2 regions of the Thioalkalivibrio sp. ALMg13-2 genome follow, and region 2 is predicted to be linked to the other one. Evidence: predicted binding sites of a transcription regulator. Region 2 holds the regulator's gene; the other holds the start of a gene.
The links. The regulator FNR, encoded in region 2, switches genes on or off when oxygen is low (the NO sensors DNR and NnrR bind a similar motif). The targets are predictions, from matches to a motif close to TTGATNTANATCAA.
Positions count from the first base shown of each region.

Region 1: hmpA (NO-inducible flavohemoprotein) is a predicted target of FNR. The motif match lies at 1,705-1,718, and genes of this name have one in related genera.

Region 1 is NZ_KB906129.1:6,070-16,462, reverse strand. Features, by position in the region: gene coaBC (bifunctional phosphopantothenoylcysteine decarboxylase/phosphopantothenate--cysteine ligase CoaBC) at 1-4, shown strand, start outside; gene dut (dUTP diphosphatase) at 24-485, shown strand; gene hmpA (NO-inducible flavohemoprotein) at 510-1,691, opposite strand; gene argB (acetylglutamate kinase) at 1,868-2,746, shown strand; gene F618_RS0113275 (DUF4124 domain-containing protein) at 2,736-3,404, opposite strand; gene F618_RS0113270 (sulfite exporter TauE/SafE family protein) at 3,397-4,158, shown strand; gene F618_RS0113265 (HAD-IIB family hydrolase) at 4,392-6,575, opposite strand; gene F618_RS0113260 (glycoside hydrolase 100 family protein) at 6,572-7,969, opposite strand; gene F618_RS0113255 (EAL domain-containing protein) at 8,150-9,232, opposite strand; gene msrB (peptide-methionine (R)-S-oxide reductase MsrB) at 9,349-9,747, shown strand; gene F618_RS0113245 (MFS transporter) at 9,802-10,393, shown strand, end outside.
Region 2 is NZ_KB906108.1:42,383-52,775, forward strand. Features, by position in the region: gene F618_RS0107705 (hypothetical protein) at 1-476, opposite strand, end outside; gene mtnB (methylthioribulose 1-phosphate dehydratase) at 476-1,096, opposite strand; gene metG (methionine--tRNA ligase) at 1,198-3,237, opposite strand; gene apbC (iron-sulfur cluster carrier protein ApbC) at 3,692-4,783, shown strand; gene dcd (dCTP deaminase) at 4,811-5,377, shown strand; gene F618_RS0107730 (carbamate kinase) at 5,409-6,314, shown strand; gene F618_RS0107735 (hypothetical protein) at 6,410-6,628, shown strand; gene F618_RS0107740 (DUF2058 domain-containing protein) at 6,663-7,232, opposite strand; gene F618_RS0107745 (DUF2390 domain-containing protein) at 7,304-7,786, opposite strand; gene fnr (fumarate/nitrate reduction transcriptional regulator Fnr) at 7,779-8,510, opposite strand; gene F618_RS0107755 (cyclopropane-fatty-acyl-phospholipid synthase family protein) at 8,801-10,039, shown strand; gene F618_RS0107760 (hypothetical protein) at 10,171-10,393, shown strand, end outside.

The sequences.
Region 1 (10,393 bases), on a different contig from region 2:
TTAGTCATTGCCAAGGAACCCGGATGCCCGTCCCCGAGATTGACCTGAAGATCCTCGACCCACGCATGGGCACGGACTTCCCGCTGCCTGCCCCGGCCACCGACGGCTCTGCCGGCGTGGACCTGCGGGCAATGATCGAGGCCCCGCTGACGCTGGAGCCGGGCACGGCCGAGCTGATCCCGACCGGGCTGTCGATCCACATCGAGGATCCGGGCTATGCCGGGATGATCCTTCCGCGCTCCGGGCTCGGGCACAAGCACGGCCTGGTGCTGGGGAATCTCGTGGGCCTGATCGACGCCGACTACCAGGGCCCGCTGATGGTCTCCTGCTGGAACCGGGGCGCGAGCGCCTACACGCTCGAGATCGGCGAGCGCCTGGCGCAGCTCGTCATCGTCCCGGTCATCCAGCCGAAATTCCGCGTGGTCGAGGACTTCGAAGAGACCACCCGCGGCGCGGGCGGCTTCGGGTCTTCGGGCCGGGGCTGACCCCGGCCCGGCACCCCAACCGCATCAGGTCTCCAGCGCGGAGGCGGGCCCGAAGAACTCGTAGTTCACCCGGTCGTCCGGGATGCCTAGGCCGCGCAGGTGGGCGCGCACCTGCTGCATGAAGGGTTTCGGTCCCAGGAAATAGACATCCACCTCGCGGCTGTCGGGCAGCCACTCGGCGAGCTGCTCCCGGGTCAGGAAGCCTTCCGCGTGCGGCTGGTCGCCGGCACGCGGTTCGCTGTAGCAATAACGACGCGTCAGAGCGGACACCTGTTCTGCCTGACGTTCCACCCAGTCATGGAACGCATGCACGCCACCGTGTCGCGCACAGTGGAGAAAGTGCACCTCGCGACCGTCCGCCAGCGCCGCCTCGGTCATCGCCACCGCGGGCGTAATCCCTACCCCCGCGGTCACGAAGGCCACGGGGCGATCCGACGCCCGCAGCACGAAATCGCCGGCCGGCGGGAAGACATCCAGCACGTCGCCCTCCTGAACCCGGTCATGCAGGAACGTCGAGGCAACACCGCCCGGCTCGCGCTTGACGCTGATGCGCAGGCTCTTGCCGTTCGCCGCCGCCGACAGGGAATAGTTCCGCCGTACCTCCTTGCCGTCGATCATCAGGCGCAGCCCGAGGTATTGCCCTGGCTGGTGCGGCGGGACGGGCTGACCGTCCACCGGCTGCAGATAGAACGAGGTGATCTCCTCGCTCTCGGGGAACTTGCGCTCCACACGAAAGGCGCGGGCACCACGCCAGCCGCCGGGTTGCTGTTCGTGCGCGGTGTACACGCCCTCTTCGGCCTCGATCAGGATGTCGGCCAGTTGCTGATAGGCCGCGCCCCAGGCCTCCAGCACCGCATCGGTCGCGACCTCCTCGCCCAGCACCTCGCGCATGGCCTGCAACAGGCAGGTGCCGACAATCGGGTAATGCTCGGGCTGCACCTGCAACGACACGTGCTTGTTGACGATCTGGCCCACCAGCGGGCCCAGGGCCTCCAGTTGGTCGATGTGCCGTGCGTAATTCAGGACCGCATTGGCAAGGGCCCGTGCCTGTTCGCCACTGGCCTGATGCGCCTGATTGAACAGCGGCTGCACCTCCGGGTAGTCGCGCAGCATGATCTCGTAGAAGTGACGGGTAAGGGCTTCGCCGCCGGATTCCAGCAGCGGCACGGTTTGCTGGATGATCGCCTTCTGTTCGGTCGAGAGCATGGGACACCTTTATTTGATGTATGTGATGCGCAGCTTTATACCCGCCACGGCGTCACCGGTCAAACCATGCATATAGAATCGACCTTCAAGGAGACGCTGACCCATGGCCGCCCCGACGCACCCACAAGGCGGGGTGCTAAACTGCGCGGCTGCGAAACCCGACAACCGGACCCGCCATGGATACCCAGACGGCCCATTCCGTTGCCCACGTACTGATTGAAGCGCTGCCCTATATCCAGCGCTTCGCAGGCAAGACCATCGTGATCAAGTACGGCGGCAACGCCATGACCGAGGACCACCTGAAGGCCTCGTTCGCGCGTGACATCGTTCTGCTCAAGCAGGTCGGCGTGAATCCAGTGGTCGTGCATGGCGGCGGGCCGCAGATCGGTGAACTGCTGAAACGCCTGGGCAAGGAGACGGAATTCGTCAACGGCCTGCGCGTGACCGACCGCGAGACCATGGACGTGGTGCAGATGGTGCTCGGCGGGCTGGTGAACCAGGAGATCGTGTCGCTGATCAACCGCTTCGGCGGCCGGGCCGTCGGCCTGACCGGCAAGGACGGGCAGATGATCCGCGCGACCCCGTTGCGCGACTACGGCGCGGCCGAGGGCGAACCCAGCGTCGACCTGGGCCATGTCGGCCAGGTGGAAGGCGTGGACCCAAGCATCGTCCACACCCTGGATCAGAGTGACTTCATCCCGGTCATCGCCCCGATCGGCTTCGACCGCGACGGCAAGGCCTACAACATCAATGCCGACACCGCGGCCGAGAAGCTCGCCGTGGTGCTGGATGCGGAGAAGCTGTTCCTGCTGACCAACACCCCGGGTGTGCTCGACGGCAGCGGGGCGCTGCTACCGCGCCTGGCCGCGCCGGAGGTGGATGCCATGATCCGCGACGGCACCATCCACGGCGGCATGATCCCGAAGATCCGCTGCGCCCTGGATGCCGTGCGCAGTGGCGTGAACGCCACCCACATCGTGGACGGCCGAGTGGAACACGCGGTACTGCTGGAGCTACTGACCGACCAGGGTGTGGGGACGTTGATCAGTCGTTAACGCGGCCGTTCAGCACCAGTTGCTGAAAGTCGCGGCGGTCCAGATCCAGGCGCTCGTGGATCGCGGACAGGCGCTCACGCTGACCCCGACGATACTGGCGCTCGCGGGCAATGCGCGCATCCAGCTCGTCCAGCTCCGCCCGGTAACGATCCGCCAGCGCGGAGTTTTCATTGACGCCGTCCAGCTGCCGGCGGATGCGCTCGCGTTCACGCAACAGGGTCTTTTCCTGGGCCTCGCTGCGCAGGACGTTGCCGCCAATCGATCGCTCGCGGCGCTCGCGCAGCTCCTCGATCTCCTCCAGCGAGGTGTAAGCCCGACGCAACTGGTGCTCGCGCGCAACTCGATCCTGTCGCGCGCGCTGCGTCGCCTCCAGGTTGCGTTCCGCCTGCTCGCGCTCGGCCGCGGCCTGCGCCCGCTCCTCGGCGCTCATCGGGGCCGGCAGGATCTCGCGCATACGCCCCTCGGAGTCGTAGATGCGGCGTTCGCGCTGGCTGGTCTCGGGCTGCGGGGTGCTGGAATAGTGTACGGTCCCGTTATCATCCACCCAGCGGTAGATATCCGCCTGGACCGGGACCGTGAGCCCCAGCAACAACGCACCGGCCAGCGCCGGGCGAAAAACCCCTGACCGCTGCCCGTTCCACACACCCCAAATGACCATTTTCGAACACCTCGGACTCGTCTTCATCGCCATCGTGGCCAACGGGTTCTCCGCGTTGGCCGGTGGCGGGGCGGGCCTGTTGCAATTGCCCGCCCTGATTTTTCTGGGCCTTCCCTACCCCGTGGCACTGGCCACCCACAAGATCGCATCCGTGGCTCTGGGTGCCGGTGCCGGCTTGCGCCACTTCAAGAAAAGCACATTCGAGCCCACGCGCCTAGCCATTATCCTGCTGGCCGGTCTGCCTGGGGTGTTAATCGGTGCCTGGCTGGTGTTGGGGATCCCGCCGCGGGCCGGCGAAATCGCCCTGGGTCTGCTGACCATCGGCCTCGGCTGGTACTCCTGGCGCCGCCCGCAGCTCGGGCAGGTGGTGCGCGAGATCGGCTTTTCCTGGAGCCACGCCCTGATCGGCGCGGCCGGTCTGTTCCTGATCGGCATCCTGAACGGCTCGCTGGCCTCGGGCACGGGGCTGATGGTCACCCTGTGGCTGGTGCGCTGGTACGGCATGAACTATACCCAGGCGGTCGCCTACACCATGGTCCTGGTCGGCCTGGTCTGGAACGGGGCGGGCGCCCTGATGCTCGGGACGCTCGGCACGGTGCAGTGGAACTGGCTGCCGGCGCTGCTGGTGGGCAGTTTTGTTGGCGGATATCTGGGCGCCTGGGCGGCCCAGCACTACGGCAACCGCCTGGTCAAACGCGCCTTCGAGGTCGTCACCGTCCTCACCGGGATCGCCCTGCTGCTGCCCGTGCCCTGACGCCCTGCCTCACCAGGGCAATCCACCATGAAGCACACGAAGGCACGAAAGGGGAACATGCGCTTCGTGCAGGAAGGGCATGGCCTGGAAGTGATTGGCCGTCCCCGCAAATCCGCAGAGCGAAATGGGTTTGGCGGCAACATCCACCTACTCCGCGATCTTCGAGTCCTCTGTGGCGCAACGGCCTTGGCCCTTCTGCGGGCCTTCACGCGCTTGGCGCTAGCAAACGCGGGCTATTCGTCGGCCTCGGCGTCGCCCGGGCTTTCGCAGCGGTTGAGGAGGTCGAAGTGCTCGATCCCTTCGAGGAGGCCCCGCGCGTGCGTGGCCCCGGCGAAGAAGATGCGCTGGAAGCCGCGCAGGCTCTCCAGCTCTGGCTGGTGATTGCCCACCACCGTCCCCAGCAGGCGCCCGCGCAGCATGTCCTCGTCGTTGCCGGAATCGCCGGCGACCAGCACGTGTTCCAGCGGGATGCCCCACTTGTCGGAGAGATAGCGCACCGCCAGGCCCTTGGAGGCGCGCACCGGCAGCAGGTCGAGGAACCGGTCGTGCGAGTAGATCACCCGGGCGTGCAGGTCCTCGCGGTACAGCCGGGTCTCCACCGTCTTCGCATCCAGACTGCCGGGCGGCTCGACGAAAAAGCTGACCTTGAATGCGCGCTGATCCACATCCGGCTGAAGGACCAGATTTTTCTCCTGCTGCAGACATTCGCGCAGCCGGTCCGGCTCCCAGCGATGACTGATATGTCGCGCCCAGCCGCGATCCTCGGTCTGCTTGGTGCCGTAGTGGATCTCGCTGCCCACCGAGGTGATCCAGACGTCCGGGGTGGGCACGCCATGCTCCTCGAGGATCGCCGCGGCCGAATCGATGCGCCGGCCGGTGGCGACACCAAAGGCAACCCGCTTGCGATTGCGCTTGAGCCAGGCGACGAAGGCACGAGTGGCCTTGTCATCGCCCAGCAGGGTGTTGTCGATGTCGGTGATCACGGCGCGATCCATCTGCGCCAGGTGGCCGGAGACCCGGCGCTCGTGGTGGCGCTCCTGGCGCACCTCGCGGGTCAGCGACTTCACCAGCTTGACGTATTTCTCGGCGTGGCCGTCCCAGGAATAGTGCTGGCGCACGCCCTTGAGCCCGGCGCGCGAGTAACGCTGCCAGCGCGGACGATCCGCCAGGATGCCCTGGATCGCGTCGGCGATGCCTTCCGGGTCCAGCGGATCGATCAACTGGCCGTTGTGGCAGCGCGAGATGATCTCCTCCGGTCCGCCGTCGTTGGTGGCCACAATGGGGGCGCCGCTGGCCGCGGCCTCGATCAGGGTCAGGCCGAAGGGCTCGGTCAGCGCCGGGTTCACGAACACGCCCTTGCTGGAGGCCACCAGGCGGTAGAGATCCGGCACGTCGTCGGAGTCGTGGTGCTTCGGGTAGGCCACCAGGCCATGCAGGTCGTGGCGATCGATCCGCAGGAGCAGATCGGTCATGACATCGCGCGCGCCCTTGTCGAGGTCGGCGATGTCGTCACGGTTACCGGCAACGATCAGCAGGTTCGCGTTCTCGCGCAGCCAGTCATTCCCGGCGTAGGCCTCCAACAGGCCGCGGATGTTCTTGCGCTCGTCGGCGCGCGACAGGGCCATGATCAGCGGGCGGTCAGGGGTTTCCAGGAAGCGCCGGACCGAGGCCCAGATCGGCGGCTTGCGCTGGCCCCGTTTCGGCGGATGGAAGCGCGTCAGGTCGGTGCCCGGCGGAATCACCTCCATGCGCTCCGGCTGATAGTTGTCGTAGGTCGCGTACTGTTCGCCAATCTCCTGGCGGGTACTGGCAATCACGCGGTGGGCATGGGCCAGCGCCTCCTCCTCGGCATGAATGCGGGTGGAGATGTTGTAGCGCGCCTCGATGTCGGCATCCGACATCCCGCTCTCGCGCAGGCGTTCGCGCTTGACCCGCCCCAGCGAGTGGCCGGTCTGCAGCATCGGCGCGCCCAGCAGGTTCGACAGCTGCACCGCGACATGCCCGGCATCGGCGTAATGCCCGTGGATCACGTCCGGCCGCAGCCCCACCCGCCGGATATGCCCCAGGGCGTTGTCGGCGAAGCAGTCCAGATAGGGCCAGAGCTTCTCCTTGCGCAGGTAGCGCCGCGGGCCGCAGTCCAGACGCACGATATGGGCCCCGTCGCCCAGGTCTTCTTCCGGTTCGGCGTAGTCGGCGGATACCTTGCTGTCGACCACCCGCCGGGTCAGCAGGTCAACCCGGCCGACCTGCGGGTGGCGGGCCAGCGCGCGCGCGAGCTCGACCACGTAGAGCGTCTGCCCGCCGGTGTCGGCGTCGCGACCCAGCTCCAGCTCCCGTCCGCGGACCAGGCCGTGGACACTGATCAGGACGAGATAAAGGCCTTCACCGTCGCGCGACTTGCTCTGGGTCTTTTTCATGGCACCTCGGGTTCCGGGCTGTCGAACAGGCTGAGGGTCTCGGGGTTGTCGATCAGGCCCTGCGAAACAAGCACCGCGGTCGCCGACCAGGTTTGGCGATAGTTGGCTCGCCGGCCGACCAGACGACCATGGCGCCCGTCGTAGTACTCCGGCCAGTTATCGCGATACAGGCGCTCGGCCGCGACCGCATGCACGCTACGCGCGAGATCCGGCCGCCCGACGCGCAGGGCCGCGCCGGTGAACGCCCACAACAGTGCCGGCCAGTTGCCGCCGTTGTGGTAGGACCACGGGGTGTTCTTGGGATCGGACCCGGTCAGCAGGCGCCACTCCTCGCCCACCATCGCCGGATAGCAGATCTTGACCGGCATGGTCCCGATCAGGTCCTCGAAGCGCTGCTCGAAGGTCTGCATGATCGAACGCGACTGGTGTTCGTCGGCCAGCCCGAACAGCACCGCCAGCAGGTTGCCGAAACTGAAGAAGCGAAAGTCCATGCGCCCGGGGCCGAGGTTGCCGACCAGGTAGCCGCTCTCCGAGGGGATCCAGTCCACCAGCCAGTCGGGGATGCTCTCGGGGTAGATGTTCAGCGAGTTCTCGGACTCGTGGCCGAAGTGCTCGGTGCGATAGCGATGGATATCGTTCAGCCGCTCGAGATCCAGCCAGTAGTAATTGCGAATGTAATCGGACAGCTGCCGCGTACGAATCGCGGACTGCTCGCACAAGAGCTCCGAGTCCTTGTCGCAGGGTTCGAGCATCGCCAGCGAGGCCTTCAGCATCCCGTAGAACAGGGCCTGGATCTCCAGCGGGTGGCCGAACACCCCCATGCGCCGATCGATCATGAAGCTGCCGTCCGGCACCAGCAGGGTCGGGAAGACCTCGAAACGGTCCTGCAGGCAGATGCTCAGGATCAAGCGGATGCCGCGCTGCACATCGGCACTCTTGATGAAATCGGTATCGCCCGTGCGGTTCTGGTAGGCCCGCAGCAGCAGCACCCACCACATCATCGAGTCGACCGGCGCCACACGCCCGATCGCGCGATCGCCGAAGTCCGCCGCCAGGGACTCGCGCCCGTTCTCGTCGGTGAACACGCGGAAGCTCGCCGGCATCACCCGCGGCAGGCGGCGATGGCCCTCGATCTCTTCCTGGGTATCGCGGATCTGCAGGATCAGCGCGAGGAAGTCGCGCACCACCTCGGGCTCGTCGTTCAGCAGATAGACCAGCCCCGAGGGCACGAAGTCGCGGATGAAGCAGTCGGCATAGTTTTCCGCGGGCGCCCGCTCGTCCAGGCTGGCCACCGTGCCCACCGTGCGCCCGCGATAGCGCACCTCGGCATCGTGCAGCAGCTGGTAGGCGGATTCGAGCGTCGGATTGCGGGCGTCGGGCGGGAGCTGATTCATAAACACCAGGTTCAGGGAAACGCTAGTTGATAATGTACTCACTCGCGCGCGAGTCGATTGTGCTTGCAGACACGGCTCGGCGAATGAGGTGAAACCATGCTACATGAGCGCACCGCCACGCTGGATGCGTCCATGCATCGACCGCCTCCTCTTTCACTGGGTCGAGCCGCATCACTCCGATCAGGCCTGCTCGGGGTGACGCGGCAGTGGCGGCTCCGCGGCCGGACGCGCGAACAGGTAGCCCTGACAGAGATCCACGCGTTCCTTGAGCCAGCGCCATTCGTCCACAGTCTCCACGCCCTCGGCCACCACCCGGATATCCAGATCCTTGGCCAGCTCGATGATCTTTTCGAGGATCTTCTGCTGGTAGGTGTCCTGGTCGATCCCGCTGACCAGTTCGCGGTCGATCTTCACGAAATCCGGGCGCAGTTGCGACAGCATGTTGAGCGATGCGTACCCCGCCCCCAGGTCGTCCAGGGCGACCTGGAACCCGGCGCGGCGATAGCGCTCGACGATCCGCGACAGGTGCTCCATGTCGTTGACCTGGTCGCTCTCGATCACCTCGAACACGAAGCCGGCGGGCCCCGGCTGGCCCGGCACGCGAGACATGATCTCGCGCACGGTCGTTTCCAGGCAGAAGGCCGGGTCATAAATCGCGGTCGGGTTGAAGTTGATGAACAGATGGCTACGGACCCCGCGCTCACTGGCACGACGGATGGCATTGATCCGGGCGGAACGATCCAGATGGAACAGCAGCTCGGCATTGCGCGCCGTCTTGAACAGGTCCAGCGGCGGGATGATGTCGCCATCCGGTGTGGAGGCGCGCACCAGGGCCTCGTAGGCAAAGACCTCGGTGGGGTTCGCGGCATGCACAATCGGCTGGAAGTGGAAGTCCAGGGTGTCGTTGGCCAGGATCGCCGAGAGATCGCGCGCGTTGTGCCGCGCAATCAGCGTGGACAGCAGATGGGTGTCCTGCAGATGCGCCAGCCCGAAGTCCTCGCCTTCCGGCACGAAGGTCGCGCGGCAACCGGCCTGCTCGGAGCTGCTCAGGGCCTGCTCCAGCCGCACCAGCATCTCGCCCAGCCCGCCGGCACCCTTGACCGGCAGGGCCAGGATGCCCGAGCTCGGCTCTGCGCAGGGCAATTGCTCGTCCACCATGCGTTGACGCAGGGCCGCGCGGGTGTGCGCCAGCACCGGTGCCAGGTAAAGAGTGCCGGAGGCCGCCGGCAGCAGATCGATACGTTCGCAATCAGGACAACCCACGACCACCTCCAGCGGTCCAGTCTTTGGCCACCCGGCCGAGAACCGGGGATAATTTTCCCGGTCCACCGGAAGACCCATTCTCGGTTCGCCAACAATAGCATCAACCCGGAGATCACATGAGTTCATCCCCACGCCCGACCGACGCCGAACTGCGTGACCGCCTGACACCGGAGCAGTATCACATCGCCCGCGAGGGCGGGACCGAGCGGCCATTTACCGGCGCTTACAACAACCACAAGGCCGACGGCCTCTATCACTGTGCTGCCTGTGGCGCGGCGCTGTTCGATTCAAAGGCCAAGTTCGACTCGGGTAGCGGCTGGCCCAGCTACACGGCCCCCGTATCCCCTGCCGCCGTCGACGAACACCGCGACCGCACCCTGGGAATGGAGCGCACCGAGGTACGCTGTGCCGCCTGCGACTCCCACCTGGGCCACGTCTTCCCGGACGGTCCGGAACCCACCGGGTTGCGCTACTGCATCAACTCGGCGGTGCTCGAGTTCCATCCGCGCGGCTGAACCAGTTACCCGAACCGGGCCATGAGGCCCGGGCCCAATGCCGAAGGGAATCTCATGTCCGGCCAGACCACCCCGCGCGAGCGCGCGAACGTCCTGATCCTTGCCCTCGGCCAGGCCCTGTTCCTGATCGCCGCGGTCACCGTGATGACCCTGAGCGGCGTGGTCGGCGAGCGCCTGGCCAGCGACCCGTCGCTGGCCACCCTGCCGGTCGCCGCGATGATGATCGGGACCCTGGTCATCACCCTGCCGGCGTCGCTGTTCATGAAACGCTTCGGAAGGCGCACAGGCTTCCTGCTGGGGGCGGGTGTCGGCGGCTTCGGCGGGGCGGCCATCGCCGCGGTCGGGGTATTCGCCGAGGCCTTCTGGATCTTCGTGCTCGGCAATCTCCTGCTGGGCGCCTACCAGGCCTTCGCGATGTACTACCGTTTCGCCGCGGCGGATGTGGCCAGCGACGCCTTCCGCCCGCGCGCCATCTCGCTGGTTATGGCCGGGGGCGTGGCCGCGGCCTTCCTCGGCCCGTGGAACGCCCACCATGCCCAGGCCCTGCTGCCACAGACGCCGGAAGCCGGTCCCTACCTTCTGCTCGGGGCACTGGCCCTGCTGGCCATGCTGCTGCTGGCCTGGCTGCGCGTACCAGCACCCCCGG
Region 2 (10,393 bases):
AACAGCCCGTCCAGGCACTCTTCCACTTCCGGGTGCGGGCTGTGGCGCAGCCAGTCGCGCTGCACCGGGGCCGGGGTTGCGCCGAAACTGTAGAGGGCGACGCCGGCCGCGTGCAGGCGCACCAGGGCTTCGGCTGTGGCCGCGTCCAGTTGCGGCTGCAGCGCGCCGGCCTCCAGCGCGTCCGCCCAGACCATGCCCTGCAGTTGGCGCACCGGGGTAATGTCCTGGCCGCCGCGAATCCAGGCGCGGATCTGGGCGAGCAGGCCATCCGCGTCCAGCTCGCGCCCGGAGTAGGCGAGGATATCCGCCAGGGTGCGCTGTACCGCGGTGGACTCCGCGTGACGCTCGAGGAAGCCGGGCAGCGCCTCTTGGGCATGTGGCTCCAGCGTCTCGCGCAGCACGCCGGATGGGGCAAGGATCCCTTCGAAGGCCAGGATGATGGCCTGAGGCGCCGAATGCGCGGCAGAGGTGGCCATTACACGACGAGCTGGCGGGCCAGCGTCTCGCATTCGAACATGAACTCGAAGGCTTCGGTTCGCTGCATCGCCAGTTCTACGGTCTGACCCCAGGTGTAGAGGCCGTGCCCGTTGATCAGATACCCGGCGAGCTCCGGATTGCGCGTCATGGCGGCGTCGACCTGGGCGGCCAGCTGCTGCATGTCCGGGTGATTGGCAAACACCGGGATCTGGAGGCCGCGCGAGGGGTGTTCGCAACCCGGGAGTTCGCGCAGGGCCTCGTAGTCGCGCAGCAGCAGCGTCCCGGCGACCTGGCGCGAAAGCACCGTGCCGTGGACGCTGTGCGTGTGCAGCACGGCCCCCAGCTTGGGGTCGTGGCGGTACATGATGATGTGCAGGAAGGTCTCGGGGCCGGGGTCTCCGCTGCCGGAGATCAGGTGGCCTTCCAGATCGACGACCATGAAGTCGTGCGCATCCAGCAGATCCTTGCCGCGCCCGGGAGCGGTAATGACAATGTGCTGATCATCCAGGCGCGCGGAGAAGTGCCCGGTGCGCGCGGGGAGCCAACCGCGTTCCGCGAGCTCGCGTCCGGCGTCGGCCAGCAGGCGGACCTGTGCTTTGAATTCGGGGCTTTGTTCCATGCGTCCGGGGACCGAGAAAAGAGCGGCAGCTTACGCGAGCAACGGGCGCAAATCCATGGGCCGCGGGTGTTCTGCGTAAATCGCGCCGCCGGGGGCGAGCACTACTTGACGCGCATCCCGGGCCGGGCGCCGTCATCCGGATTCAGGATGTACAGCTCCGAGCCGCCCGGGCCGGCGGCCAGCACCATGCCCTCGGAGACGCCGAAGCGCATCTTGCGCGGGGCCAGGTTGGCGACCATCACGGTATGCCGACCGATCAAGGCCTCCGGCGCGTAGGCGGACTTGATGCCGGCGAATACCTGGCGCGTCTCGTCGCCGATGTCCAGGGTCAGCTTCAGCAGCTTGTCCGCGCCCTCGACGTGTTCGGCGTTGGCGATGCGCGCGATGCGCAGATCCACCTGGGCGAAGGTGTCGAAGTCGATGGTCGCGGCGATCGGGTCCACGGTCGCCTCCGGGGCGGCGTTGTCGGTGGCGCTGGAGGCCTCGGTCGCGGCCAGGGTGGCCTTCGACGCCTCCAGCAGCTTGTCGATGGTCTCCGCTTCGATGCGGGTCATCAGCGGCTTGAACTTCTGGATGCTGCGTCCGACCAGCGGCTCGCGGCTGGCCCAGCGGGTGTCTTCCAGATTCAGGAACTCGGCGGCATCGGCGGCCAGTTTCGGCAGCACCGGGGCGAGATAGACGATCAGGATCCGGAACAGGTCCAGCCCCTGGGTGTTGATCGCCTGGACCTCGGCCTCGCGGCCCTCCTGCTTCGCCAGGACCCAGGGCTGGGCCTCGTCGATGTACTGGTTGGCCTGGTCGGCCAGGGCCATGATGCGGCGCATCGCCTGGGCGAATTCGCGCTTCTCGAACGCCTCGGCGATCGCCTCGCCCTCGGCAACGAAGGCCTCGTGCAGGTCCGGGCGCGGGAGTTCCGCGGCCAGTTCGCCGTTGGAGCGCTTGTTGATGAAGCCGGCGCAACGGCTGGCGATGTTGACCACCTTGCCGACCAGGTCCGAGTTCACGCGCTGTACGAAGTCTTCGAAATTCAGGTCCAGGTCGTCGACGCTGTCGCCCAGCTTGGCGGCCAGGTAGTAGCGCAGGGATTCCGGGTTCAGGTGCTCCAGGTAGTCGCGCGCGCGAATGAAGGTGCCGCGCGACTTGGACATCTTCTGCCCGTTGACGGTCAGGAAGCCGTGGCAGAACACCGCCGAGGGGGTGCGATAGCCCGCACCGTGCAGCATGGCCGGCCAGAACAGGGTGTGGAAGTAGGCGATGTCCTTGCCGATGAAGTGATACAGCTCGGCGTCGGAGTCCGCCCCCCACCAGGCGTCGAAGTCCAGGCCCTGCTGCGCGGCGTAGGCGCGGAAGCTCGCCATGTAGCCGATCGGGGCGTCGAGCCAGACGTAGAAGTACTTGCCCGGCGCATCGGGGATCTCGAAGCCGAAGTAGGGTTTGTCGCGGGAGATGTCCCAGTCACTGAGACCGGTGTCGAACCACTCGTCCAGTTTGTTGCGGATCGCGTCCTGCAGGCGTCCGGAGCGGGTCCATTCGCGCAGGAAGGCCTCGAAGTCGCCGAGCTTGAAGAAGTAGTGCTCGGAGGCGCGCGACTCCGGGCGCGCACCGCTGATCGCGGAGACCGGGTCCTTCAGGTCCAGCGGGCTGTAGGTCGCGCCGCAGGCCTCGCAGGAGTCGCCGTACTGTTCCGCGGCGCCGCATTTGGGGCAGGTGCCCTTGATGAACCGATCGGGCAGGAACATCCCGGCCTCGGGGTCATAGGCCTGGTCGATGGTGCGGGTCTCGATATGTCCGGCATCGCGCAGCGCGGTGTAGATCTGCCCGGCCAGCTCGCGGTTCTCGTCCGAATGGGTGGAGTGGTAGTGGTCGAACCCGATGCGGAATTCGGCGAAGTCGGCCTCGTGCTCCTGGCGCACGCGGGCGATCAGTTCTTCCGGCTCGATGCCCTCGGCGCGTGCCTTGAGCATGATCGGCGTGCCGTGGGCGTCGTCCGCGCAGACATAGATGACCTCGTGGCCGCGCGCGCGCTGGAAGCGCACCCAGATATCGGTCTGGATGTACTCCACCAGGTGGCCCAGGTGGATCGGGCCGTTGGCGTAGGGCAGGGCGCTGGTGACGAGGATCTTGCGCGGGGTATCGGTCATTGCTTGGCTCGTTTGGGTGGCACCGGGCGCGGGTGCAGGGGCGCTATTGTCGGGTTTGGATCGCGGGTTGTCGAGGCGTGCCAAGGGCTCCGGCATGTTGTCCACAGAAGTTGTGGATAACTCTGTGGGCAACCCGGTGGAATCGGTCGCCAGGCCTTGCCACACAAGGCCGCATGACAAATTGGTTAAAAAACGACCAACACATAAGAAGTCAGGGAAAACAGTATCTTGAAGAACAATGGTGCAGCGACTTAGATGCTTGTTCGCCTATCTTGGCCGATGTTCCCTATCTTCAGGCCCTTTGTGCATAAAACCGTTGCAAGGGCCTTGACACCTGCCTTGATTCGCGCCTGCGGGGCTTCGGAAAGGACGGGTGGCTCGTGGTGCCATTGGCGTGGTGCACCGAGGCCAGTAGAATCGCGCGATCACTCCCAACATCGGATGCCACGTACCCATGGCCGAACTCGCGCGAGAGCAGATCGAAAACGCCCTGAAGACCGTTCAGGACAAGTACCTCGAGCAGGACCTGGTCGCCGCCGGCGAGGTCCGGGACATCCGCGTGGACGGTGCCCGTGCCGCGATCGATATCCAGATGGGGTATTCCGCTGCTGGGTACCACGACGAGCTGCGCGCCGCCATCCAGGGCGCACTGGCGGGTGTGGCCGGGCTCGAGTCCTCCGAGGTCACCATCAGCACGAAGGTCACGACCCACGCGGTGCAGAAGAGCCTGAAGCCGATGGCGGGGATCAAGAACATCATCGCCGTGGCTTCCGGCAAGGGCGGGGTGGGCAAGTCCACGACCGCGGTCAACCTGGCGCTGGCCCTGGTCGCCGAGGGCGCGCAGGTCGGTATCCTGGATGCCGACATCTATGGCCCCAGCCAGCCGCGCATGCTGGGGATCAAGGACAAGCCGGAATCCAAGGACGGCAAGAGCATGGAGCCGCTGGAGCGCCACGGCGTGCAGGCGATGTCCATTGGTTTCCTGATCGACGAGGACACGCCAATGATCTGGCGTGGCCCGATGGTTACCCAGGCGCTGGAGCAGCTCCTGAACGAGACCAACTGGAAGGAGCTGGACTACCTGATCATCGACCTGCCGCCGGGTACCGGTGACATCCAGCTCACCCTGTCGCAGAAGATCCCGGTCTCCGGTTCGGTGATCGTGACCACGCCGCAGGACATCGCGTTGCTGGATGCGCGCAAGGGCCTGCGCATGTTCGAGAAGGTCGAGGTGCCGGTGCTCGGCATCATCGAGAACATGAGCATCCACATCTGCTCGAAGTGCGGCCACGAGGAATACATCTTCGGCCAGGGCGGCGCCGAGGGCATGGCGGAGGAATACGGCGTGGATCTGCTGGGTGCCCTGCCGCTGGACATCCGCATCCGCGAGCAGGCGGACGGTGGCGAACCCACCGTGGTCGCCGACCCGGAGGGCCGCATCACGGAGATCTACCGCGAGATCGCACGGCGCACGGGTGCCAAGCTGGCTGAGCAGTCCAAGGACTACAGCAGCAAATTCCCCAACATCGTGATCCAGGACAACTGATCCGGTGCGCCACCAGGGACAGGGCCAATGAGCATCAAGGCGGACCGCTGGATTCGGGAGATGGCCGAGACGAAGGGCATGATCGAGCCCTTCGAGCCCGGCCAGATCCGCTACCGCGACGAGCAGCGGATCGTGTCCTACGGGACCTCGAGCTACGGCTATGACGTGCGGTGCTCCGATCACTTCAAGATCTTCACCAACATCAACTCCAGCATTGTCGACCCCAAGGGCTTCGACGAGGGCAGTTTCGTGGACGTGCAGTCGGACTGCTGCATTATCCCGCCGAACTCCTTTGCCCTGGCGCATACGGTCGAGTACTTCCGCATCCCGCGCGATGTGCTGACCATCTGTCTGGGCAAGTCGACCTACGCGCGCTGCGGCATCATCGTGAACGTGACCCCGCTGGAGCCCGAGTGGGAGGGCCACGTGACGCTGGAGTTCTCCAACACCACGCCGCTGCCCGCCAAGATCTACGCCAACGAGGGCGTGGCGCAGATGCTGTTCCTGCAGTCCGACGAGGTCTGCGAGACCTCCTACAAGGACCGCGGTGGCAAATACCAGGGCCAGCGCGGCGTCACTCTCCCGCGCACCTGACCCAACCCTTCAAGTACGGAGTAGGCCCGCCATGCGTATCGTGATCGCGCTGGGCGGTAACGCCCTGCTGCAACGCGGCGAGACCCCCTCGGCCGAGGCCCAGCAGCACAACGCCCAGCGTGCGGCGGCAGCCATCGCGGCCGTGGCGCGCGAGCACGAGGTGGTCGTCACCCACGGCAACGGGCCGCAGGTGGGGTTGCTCGCCAATCAGGCGGAATGCGATCGCATCGCCTGGCCGCTGGATGTGGTCGGGGCCGAGAGCCACGGCATGATCGGCTACATCCTGGCGCGGGAGCTGCATAACGCGCTGGGCCATGACCGGGTGGCAAGCTTGCTCACCCAGACCGAGGTCGACCCGAACGACCCCGCCTTCGACCACCCGGAAAAGTTCATTGGCCCGACCTGGGGTGCGGCCCGCGCCCGCGCGCTGGCCGACGAGCGCGGCTGGGACGTGGCACCAGACGGCGAGGGCTGGCGGCGGGTGGTGGCGTCGCCGGAGCCGCAACGCCTGCTGGGTATGGAGGCCGTCCGCAGTCTCGTGGATGGCGGGTCGGTGGCGATCTGTGCCGGGGGCGGCGGCGTACCGGTCGCGCGTGATGGCGACGGGCGTCTATACGGCATCGAGGCCGTGGTGGACAAGGACCTGACGGCCGCGCGCCTGGCCGCGCATGTCGGGGCGGACTGGCTGTTGATGATGACCGATGTCGACGGCGTCTACATGGACTGGGGCACGCCGGACGCCCGGCGCCTGAAGGCGCTTCTGGTTACGGCCGTGGAGCCGGCAGCGTACCCGGGCGGTTCCATGGGGCCCAAGATGGAGGCTGCACGGCGCGCTGCCCAGGGCGGCATTCGGGTCGGGATCGGTTCGCTGGAGGACGCCGCGGCTATCCTGGCCGGGCAGGCGGGGACCCGGATCCTGCCGGTGGGCGCCGCCTGAAGCCCTTGCCGGAACCCCCGCCTGTTACACTCGATGTTGCACGCTCGCCGCAGAGTTTGCAGGCTTCGAGTACATATGGATCAAGAGTGAAGATGATGCGAGAGATTCAGCGAGCCGCCCCCCTGGTGATCGGTCTGACGGCCGTGGGTCTGCTGGCGCTAGGCTGCGGCAGCGGCGAGCCGGAGGAGTCGGCCGGCCCCGCCCAGGGCCTGGAGCAGGGCGGCATCACGCCGCAGGACATGTCCAGTGACGAGGCGCGGCGCCCGCAGCAAAGTGGCATGCCCGCCGCGGACGTGAAGCGCGCAACCGACTGATTGGATCGCTGTCCTGCGGGGATTCCCCTGCGGGTCACCACATGAGGTCGTCGGGTACCACGTAGTCCTTGTATGGGTCGTCCGGGGCAGGTTCCGATCCGGTTTCGTCCTCGGCGGGGATGACCAGTGGCCATTCCGGATCGCGCTCGCGGATGCGGTCGGCGGTCTCGCGCGGGATGACCCGGAACCCCTTTTCCGGGCGCACATCCAGGCCGGCAAGCGCGGCGCGGCCGTCGGCCAGGCGCTTTTGCAGGTCGGCGGTCACCGGGAGGTGGCGGATCTGCCCGCCCTGCTGGAAGTGATAATCCAGCGCGGCATCGCCGGTGGGAATCGGCGCCAGGTGGGTGCTGACCAGTTCGCGGATTTGCGCGTGGCGGGCCCGGCGTTCGGCACGTTCCTGCTGTTCGCGGTTCTTCTGTCGCGAACGCTCGGCCTGCTCGGCCTTGCGCGCTTCGGCCACGCCCGGGTCTGGACCCGTGTTGCGGTCCTTCTTCTTCTTCGCGTTCCCCTTCTGGGCCTTGTGCTTTTGCGACTTGGCCTGGCGAACCTGTTTTTCGTCGACCAGCCCCGTTTTCAGGAGCTGGCTGCGCAGATCATCCGACATGAATCCTGCCGTGTTCGGTCAATGTGCGGGGAGGATAGCCGGAATGCGGCCTTGCGTGCACCACGTGCTGTTCAGGCGGCCGTGAACTCGCGCAATCCGTCGCGGATCTCGGCGTCCGGCAGGTCGGGGAACAGGGTGTGCAATCGGCGCTGGCGGTCGATGGCGAATGCGGGGGTGGTCTGCGGCGCCAGGCGCCGGGCCTCCGCGAGCAGTTGCAGGCCGGCGAGCCGCTCGCTTTGAAGCTCCAGTGCCAGCACCGCGCGATAGAGCGCGTTGCGCTCGGGGGTGTGGAGCCGCCGGCGCAGTGCGCGGAGGCGTTCGGTGGAGGATGACTGCCAGCGCCGGGCCGTTTGCCGCAGTACGCGCCATTGCGAGGGTCCGAGGGGCTGCGGGTACCACAGGGCAAACAACGCCAGCATCACGTCCACGCCAAATTCGTCCTGCCAGCGCATCAGACGTTCGCGAACGGTGGGATCGACCCACAGTGCGTCGGCGAATGCCCAGAAGGCGTCGAAGTCCGTGGCCGGCTCCGGGGTGTCCCCGGCTTCAGGCACTGCTCGCGGCGGAGGTGAAGGTGACCCCGGCCGTGTTGCGCAGGCCCTCGGGCTGGAGGATCTCCAGGTCCCGGGTGTGCAGGTTGATTACGCCCTGGTTGCGCAGCTGAGTAAACAGCCGGCTGATGGTTTCCTGGGTCAGGCCCAGGTGGTTGGCGATGTCTGCCCGGGACATGGGCAGGTAGAACCGTTCGGGGGACAGGCCGCGGGCGCGATGACGCTCCGACAGGGCGATCAGGAAGGTCGCCAGACGCTGCTCCGCGGTACGTTGGCCGAGCAGGGCGTGCAGGCTTTCGTCCTGGGCCAGTTCCTGGCTCATCACGCTCATCATGTGCTGGCGGAAGGTCGGCAGGCGGCCGGCGAGGTCGTCGACATGCCCGTAGGGCACGGCGCAGACGCTGGTGGACTCCAGCGCAATGGCACTGACCGGATGCTTGCCGGAGTGGATCGCGTCCAGCCCCAGGAGGTCGCCGGCCAGCGCGAAGCCGGTGATCTGTTCGGTCCCGTCATCGGAGATCAGCACCGTTTTCAGTGCCCCGGTGCGGACCGCGTACAGCGCTTCGAACTTGGTCCCCATGGTGAACAGGGGCGCACCCTTGGCGATCGGCCGGCGTTGCTGGACGATTTGGTCGAGTTGCCAGAGTTCATCCTGGGGCAGGCCCATAGGCAGGCAGAGCTGGCGGAGGGTGCAGTGCTGGCAGGCTTGAGTGGGTCGTAGCGTCATGGGTGCAGGGTAGCCGTTTTTTCGACGTTGGGGAAAGCGATTTTCGGGGTATGCCATCGGGGGCGGGAATGCGGTACTGTCCCCAAGAGTTGTAGGCGATTACAGAAGGTTTTGCCGTCGGTCAGGGGGTCGCGCCCCGAGATGACTCGGGGTCCCCTCCCTCCGACGGCTGCGTGGACAATGCGGGCCATCGGTAATTAGACTGAGTCTAAAAGCTTCGGCATGGTGAGGGTCGGCATTACGCGTGGGGGCTGAGAGACCCGACTGCCAGAACAAGGACAGGGGTAGCGATGATCGAGCGGTTACTGGAGCAATACATACGCTACGGGACCTTCGTGCTGCGGCATCCGGATGGCCGTGAGCAGCGTTTCGGGAACGGCGCGCCGGAAGTCACCATGCAGGTGCATGACAAGGCGGCGTTGCGCAAGATTGGGCGCGACCCGGGCTTCCAGCTGGGCGAGACCTACATGGACGGCCTGTGGTCGCCCGGCCCCGAGGGCCTGCAGGTGTTCCTCGACGTGGCCATGCGCAACTTCGCGCCGATGTTCAAGCAGCGGGTCAACCCTGCAGTGCGCATGCTGCGGGCCCTGATCGAGCAGGGCAACAAGGTGGCGCGCTGCTACCAGAACATCGCCCATCACTACGACGTCGATGAGTGGCTTTATCGTCAGTTCCTGGACGAGGGCATGTTCTACAGCTGCGCCTATTTCGAGCGCCCGGATATGACGCTGGAAGAGGCGCAGCAGGCCAAGTGCGCAATGCTGCGCAAGAAGCTGATGCTGGAGCCGGGGATGCGCGTGCTCGACATCGGTTGCGGCTGGGGCGGTCTGGCCTTCCATCTCGCCGAGCATGCCGACGTGCAGGTAGACGGCGTGACGCTGTCGAAGGAGCAGCTGCGGGTTGCCCGTGACGAGGCCAAGCGTCGGGGGCTCGAGGATCGAGTGCGGTTTCTCTATCAGGACTACCGCGAACACGAAGACCAGTACGACCGCATCGTGAGCGTCGGCATGTTCGAGCATGTGGGCACGCCCAACTACGAGACGTTCTTCCGGCGCGTGCATGATCTGCTGAAGCCGGAAGGCATCGCGGTGCTGCACACCATCGGGCGGCAGGAACCACCGGGGACCTCCAACCCCTGGCTGAGCAAGTACATCTTTCCGGGCGGGTATACGCCGGCCCTGTCCGAGGTGATGGGCGCGCTGGAGCCCACGCCGCTGTGCACCACCGATATCGAGTTCTGGCGCCTGCATTACGCCGAGACGCTGGCCGAGTGGTATCGCCGCTTCCAGACGGTACGGGCCGAGGCCGTCGAACGCTTCGATGAGCGTTTCTGCCGCATGTGGGAGTTCTACCTGGCCAGTTGCGAGGGCACCTTCCGCTGGTGGGATCAGGTGGTGTTCCACGTGCAGATGGCCAAGCAGCAGGATGCGGTGCCGCTGACCCGCGATTACCTCTATCGGGACGATGCCCCCGAAGTGATCTCCACACCGCCCGGGAAGGCCCGGGCACAGCGCAGCGACGCCGCCTGAGGGCGCATCGGACGCGCCGGGCCGCTCGCGCGAGTATCGCCCGGCGCGCGCGAACCGAACACGGTTTCCCTACACTAAGGGGAGCGTTGCGGCCATGCCGGCGGTAACCACCCATTCCGGAGCAGGTGCGCGTGTTCGGTCGCTTTCGTAAACGCAGGGAGGCACAGGGCCAGGAAAGCCCGCAGGCCGGCGGACCGTCACAGGAGCACGTCCTGATCGAGGCGGCCGGGCGCAGCCGCATTACAGAGGTGGCTGCCACCGCACGGCGCGTACCCTGGTCGCTGAACTTTCTCCAGTTGCTGTGGGCCGCCGGGCCGGTCACGTTCCTGGCGATGCAGGGCGGCTACTTCCTCG